Regions from separate parts of the Desulfitobacterium sp. PCE1 genome, predicted to be linked through region 1. Evidence: riboswitches for the same ligand, from Rfam matches in the RefSeq annotation. Region 1 holds a riboswitch; the other holds the start of a gene.

Region 1 (3,209 bases):
GCCCTTAGACAAATGGGAAACAGATTGGCTGTTCATCGAGGATTGAGTAAAAAGAAAGCCTCCCGTGGAACCCTGCGGGTTTCCTCTTTGCTAAAAGAAATGGTTCGGGGCAATGGATCTGTCTTTCGCTTTGAATATGAAACCTATGTCTTAAAGCATCCCGAGCTTATTGTACTATGCGATGTATCCAATTCCGTAGCTCCCTTTTCTCAATTTCTTCTTTACTTATGCCAACGCATCAAATCCCGGTTTCGCAAAGTACGGCTTTACCTTTTTATTGATGGAATCTGGGATATCACCTGTGAAGAATGGTTAAACACCGGTGATTCTATGGCAGAGATCCGTTCCTGGGGCCGCAAGCATTCTTCTGGATTCACAGATTATGGTAAGGTTTTCAATGACTTTGCCCAGAATGTTCTTCCCTCTCTTTCCACAAAGGGAACCGTGTTGATCATGGGAGATGGCCGCAACAATTTCCGCCCTGCTCAAGCAGAATATTTGCAGGAGATCCAAGAGAAGGTTAAGCATATCTTTTGGTTGAACCCTTTGGAGGAAAAGGATTGGACTTTACCCGACAATCTTATGAAGGAGTATAGGAGGTATTGCACCCAGGTTTTTCCCTGCCGGAACCTCAGTGATTTATGGCAGATCTCTAAAAAAGTATTCTCCTAAAGAACGATTAGCCAAATTCCCAAGCGCTTGGGAATTTGGCTAAGAGAAGGTTCTTCGTCTTATTTTCCGAAGGAACAATGGGGATAAGTGCATTCCGGACACTCCAGGCACAATCCTCCATGACCGTATTTGGCAATTTCCAGACGAGTAAGCCGCTCACCGGCTAGAATGCGTGTTGCTACAAGGTCAAAGACCGTTTTTCTTGAATACATGACACAGCCGGGCAATCCCAAAATCGGGATATCATTCAGGTAAGCCAATAACAGCATGGCTCCGGGAAGAACAGGAGTACCATAAGTGACTAACTCTCCCCCCAAACCTTTGATCGCCGTAGGGGTCAAATCATCGGGATCCACGGACATGCCGCCGGTTACCAGGACCATTTCTGCACCATGAGCTATATGCTCGCGGATGCGTTCTTGGATCATCTCTACATTATCATCGGCAAAGGTTTGTCCCAAGAGAACAGAGCCCCATTCGGCCACTTTTCCTTGGAGAACCGGTCCAAATTTATCTTGGATACGGCCATGGTATACTTCACTTCCCGTGGTAACCACTCCAACCTTTTTGGGTTGAAGGGGGCGGATTTGAAGAAGTGGTTCCTTAAATTGCCGGGCGATTTCTTCGGCTTCTACAATAACTTTCTCATCAATCATCAGAGGAACGACCCTGGTCCCCGCAATTTTCTGCCCTTTCTTCACGGGACGGTGATTATGAAGGGTAGCGAGGATAATATATTCTAAAGAATTGAGGGCATAGATCCCTTCTTCAGAAGCATAGATTAATCCATCCTCCTCAGCAATTAAATTGACCTTTCCCTCTTTTGTTTCACTAAAGGAAAGACCTGGGCCCGCCACTGCTTTGGCCAGACGCTCTGCTGCTTCATCTTCGTGAATAAGACCCGGAGTCTGATCCCACACAAAAATACGCTCTTTTCCCATACTGAGAAGAATCGGTATATCTTCTTCCTTGATAACATGACCTTTTCTAAAGCGAGCATCTTTTGTTTTTCCGGGGATAATTTGTGTCAGATCGTGCATAAGCACAGATCCGATCGCATCCTGCACTCTAATCTTCTCCATGGGGTTTCCTCCTTTTCTTTGCGGAAGGCATGTTCATTTCTAAACACACCCTGGTTTCAGGCATCTCTGAAACGGCCAAATTCCGTAGATCAATTCGGTAGGAAATATGGCTCGGCTACTCATTATTATAAACCATAACTGGCAATCAGGGAATGATTCACTTTCATAAGAAAATCATTTTTTCCTCGATTTTAAAGGGTTTCTTCAAGGAAATATAGAATTTTGTTCATACATAATACTTTGATGACACTTTTGTGAAAGGAAGGGAAGTATGGCTGGTAATATTCTTAAGTTCGAGATATTTAAAAACAATCCCAACTGGCAGGGACTGCCTGATTCGTTTTGGGAGTACTGTTCTGACCATGGACGGGTTCGCCATTATGCTGCAAAGCAATTCCTTTTCTTTTCCGGAGAAGACGGTAATTCAGTCTATTTTTTACTCAAAGGCCGTATCCAAATTTTGCTCATGAGTGAATTTACTGAGAAAATTTTTCGGATTCTGCAACCTCCCGCATTTTTCCCGGAAGTTATATTAGATAATAAAGTATATCCTTATGCAGCACTCACTGCCGAGGCCTCCGATGTCTTCGTTTTGGATCGAAAGGCGCTACTTCAGTACTTTAATGAAAATCCTTCCGCACTTCTGCCTTTTTATCGAAATATGGCTTTGGATCTCCGCAGAGCTTATCGGCAAATCAAGAATATTGCTCTGGGGGATGCTCGTTCTCGGTTGGGAGCTAAGATCTTCGCTTTAGCTCATGTCCACGGCCAAGAGACTCCTGAGGGAATTCTCATTACGATTCCCCTTACCGCAACAGAGTTGGCAGGAATGTGCAGTTTAGCACGGGAATCCGTAAGCCGCATATTAAGTGAACTGAAGGATTTAGGAATTCTCAAAATGGAGAAGAAACAAATAACTGTCAGCAATTTAGACCAGCTGAGAGGATGGATTCATGAACGCCAAAACTCCTTGTGACTCTTTATAGATTCTGTCGGCGGTCAAGAAAATGAGTGAGCCTTTCCAGCGGAAGGCCATTTTCTATATAGTCTTCAAGGATGCGGCCGATTATACCGGGGAGTTCAGACGTCTGGAGCTTTTCCCGGGACAATCGTGCCAATTGTGGATGCCTTCCCAAACGCCCGCCAAGATGGAGAGTCCAGCCTGATTCCCCGGGAAGTATTTTGCCTGTTTTACATGAGCGCACACAATCCCCGCAACCAATGCACTTACTTTCATCAAATTCCAGCCTTCCCTGCCAAGACAGAGCACCTTCTTGACAGGAACGGCAGCAGGCTTGACAGCCCGTACACCTTGCCCCTGTGAACTTGGGCATAAGAAAGCCCGTTAGCCCTATATCTTTGATTTGGGGCTGAGAACAGGCGTTGGGACAACCGGCTATGCTTATCTTCGGCAAATGATGATAATGAATCACCGGAAACTTCTGGTTCAGATGA
Region 2 (3,209 bases), 960 kb from region 1:
AAAGTTTCCGGTTGCATTTCTACCTTACCTCGGGCGGTAGCCACTCGAGTGGTCTCCGCTTTATCTGAGACATCCACCATACGTGCCCGGCCTTCTTCATCAAAATGTGTCAATTCCATAATTATCCTCCAATCTGGGACATAATCCGTTGATCCTGCCAAGCCTGATCATTCATATGATGTTCAGCCGGCTTATTCCAAATCGCTTGGGCAAAAACATCCCTGACCTCATCATCACTCTTGTTGGAGCGAAGCACTTCACGAAAATCCACTTCATTGGAACTGTGTAAACATAGGCGCAGCTTACCATCGGGAGTTAAGCGAATACGGTTGCAGGTGCTGCAAAAATGTTTGCTGATAGCGCTGATAAAGCCCACACTACCTTTAAATCCCTCCGAAGTGATATATTCAGCAGGCCCTCCTCCTCGAATGTCACGAGTAGCTTTAAGGCCCTCTAAGCCCAATATTGCTTTCATCTCATCGATGGATACAAAATCACTGCGTTTATCCGAACTGATTCCGATGGGCATCAATTCGATAAAGCGAACATGAACGGGATAGTCATGGGCTAATTCCATAAAACGTGGCAGTTCATGGCTATTGAAATCACGAACAACCACTACGTTGAGTTTAACCGGATGTAACCCTACTTCGAGGGAGCGGTGTATCCCTTGAAAGACTTTCTTAATATCCCCACCACGGGTGAGCTCTCGAAACTTATCTTCATCGAAGGTATCCAGGCTTATATTAACTCGATTAACTCCCGCCTTCTTTAGGTCTTCTGCCATGTCTGGAAGAAGTATCCCATTGGTGGTAAGCATCAGATCCTCCACCCCTGAAATTTGGGAAGCATTCTGTAAAAATTCCAGAATTCCGGATCGAATTAAGGGCTCCCCGCCGGTTATGCGAAACCGTCTAAATCCTAAGGAGGTACTAATCCGCATGACACGTGATATTTCTTCATAGGTCAAGATAGACTCATGGGGAATCCATTGAACTCCTTCAGGAGGCATGCAATACTTGCAACGTAAATTGCAGCGATCTGTAATGGAAATCCTCAGGTATTCGATCTGGCGTCGATATTGATCTTGCATAGATTTCCCCCACCTTCACGTTCATTATTCCACAAAACAAAGAACTCCCACGGTCTGTAAAACCGGGGAGTTCCCCTATACCCTACAGACTCCTTTCCAAATGGGAGGCATTACTGTTTCCAATAATACCCGGTGCAGAATGCACGACTGGTAAACCATAGCTCACTTTAGGTTTCCAGCTTCGGAGCACAAAACGTATTCTATTACTCATTATACTACGGCTGTGAATAATTATTAAAGAATGTAACTAATTGTAGTATACACTATTTTGGAGATTGCAAAAAGAGTTCTAATAATAATATTTCTTAATCTTTATTAACAAATCTTAATAAATTCCTGATAAAATAGCCGCTTTTTATAGTTTCCTTTAAATACGATAAAGAATGTCTACATTATTGTCAAGTATTATGAAGATTATGCTGTTGCAGGGTTAGGTATTCTTGAGGTGTATTCATATTACTGAAACAAAGACGTATGTTTGGAAAATTAATGAAATCCTTCTCCCTCATATGACGTACCCTGTTGTTTTGCCGAATAAATACTGCCAGTTTAAGATGCTTCGCCTTTAAACTGTCTTCAATTATGGGAAGACAGTTTTTGTGATAAAAAGCATGGAGGGGTTGAATTTCGCCATCAAGCTCAGGGATTAAGATATCAACCTCCCCTTCAATTTTCCCGGCCATAAATCGAATCACTTCTACACTCAAAAAAGGCATATCGCAAGCGGCAAAAAAGGCATAATCATAACGAGCTTCCCGCAAGCATGCTTCTAACCCTCCTAAGGGCCCATGGTCCAGATAATTATCTTTGATCACTTTAACTCCATATTTAGCATAGAGCTCCGGATGATTGCTGCTAATCATCACTTCAGCAAAGACCGTACTAAAGATAGCTAAGGTATGCTCAATGAGTGGGACCCCAGCCCATTCAATAAAAGCCTTGTTGCGACCCATGCGAGAGCTTTTCCCACCGGCCAGGATAATTCCGGTTATCGGCAAAAGGGTTTCTCCATTATTAGCATCCATATGGTATGTCTCCCTATATCTATCAATGATCAGACTTTTGTCTTTTGCTTTATTGTAACACAGATAAGCCCTTCCCATAAAAGAACTTTTACTTTCCACCCTAATAGCTAGTTAATACCAAGCTGTTTTTTCTGAAATAAAAAAGGGAGAGTGCCGCAAGCTATGCATATTAGACAAAGCTTGGACACTCCCCTATTCCTATCCTCACAGAGGATAAGTCAACTACGCTTCAGATGGAGTCGAAACTCCACCTGAAGCAAGTTTCCTTTATTGTGCAGATTGCACCAGAGGTTCCACCCGCACACCGCAGACCTTATATTCGTAGGTCTTAGTTACTTTATCATACGCTCCGTTGGTTAAGACATTCGTCGGTGACTCCCTATAATGCAGGGTCATAAAGAGCACTCCAGGCGGGACCCTTTCAGTTACCCAGACCTTGGTCACTACCTCACCGCGGCGGGAAACTACTTTAACATTCTCACCGTCCTGAATTCCCAACCGTCGGGCATCCTTAGGATTAAGTTCAGCCAATTCCTCAGGTGCATGCTCATCCAACGCAGCTGAGAAACGAGTGGAGATATTGTAATGCTGCAGCTTGCGGCCTGTGGTCAGCAGGAATGGATACTCTTCATCAGGCAGCTCATCCGGCAGTTGATGCTCAATCGCCGCGAATAAGCCTTTGCCACGGGTAAATTTCCCTTCGTGCAGGAACTTCGTTCCCGGATGATCGGCATGGGGAACCGGCCATTGCAATCCCTTCCTGCCCAGACGTTCATAGGTGATGCCGGCATATTGCGGCGTCAGCGCGGCAATTTCCTGCATGATCTCCGCGGGAGACTGGTAAGCCATCGGATACCCCATCCGGTTGGCGAGCTCACAAATGATTTCCCAGTCAGCCTTCGCAGCGGCGATCGGCTTAATCGCCCGATTAACCCTCTGCACCCGACGCTCGGTATTCGTGAACGTGCCGTCCTTTTCCGCAAAGCTGGCGCCCGGCAAAATGACATCAGCCAGTTCGGCGGTCTCAGACATAAAGATGTTCTGAACAACCAGGAAATCCAGAGCCTCCAGGCCTTTACGCACGTGATTGG

The links. Region 1 has a riboswitch for molybdenum cofactor ahead of DESPCE1_RS0110890 (molybdopterin-binding protein). Riboswitches for the same ligand answer to the same signal wherever they lie in the genome.
Region 2: linked by a shared signal. The riboswitch ahead of moaA (GTP 3',8-cyclase MoaA) and the one ahead of DESPCE1_RS0110890 (molybdopterin-binding protein) in region 1 are both predicted to bind molybdenum cofactor.

Annotation. Positions count from the first base shown of each region.
Region 1 covers NZ_KB913023.1:2,195,067-2,198,275, forward strand. Annotated here, with positions in the region: gene DESPCE1_RS0110885 (VWA domain-containing protein) at 1-672, shown strand, start outside; gene DESPCE1_RS0110890 (molybdopterin-binding protein) at 732-1,754, opposite strand; molybdenum cofactor riboswitch at 1,747-1,883, opposite strand; gene DESPCE1_RS0110895 (Crp/Fnr family transcriptional regulator) at 2,026-2,730, shown strand; gene DESPCE1_RS0110900 (4Fe-4S dicluster domain-containing protein) at 2,735-3,209, opposite strand, start outside.
Region 2 covers NZ_KB913023.1:1,234,498-1,237,706, reverse strand. Annotated here, with positions in the region: gene moaC (cyclic pyranopterin monophosphate synthase MoaC) at 1-119, opposite strand, end outside; gene moaA (GTP 3',8-cyclase MoaA) at 122-1,093, opposite strand; molybdenum cofactor riboswitch at 1,167-1,292, opposite strand; gene DESPCE1_RS0106100 (molybdenum cofactor guanylyltransferase) at 1,492-2,118, opposite strand; gene fdhF (formate dehydrogenase subunit alpha) at 2,386-3,209, opposite strand, start outside.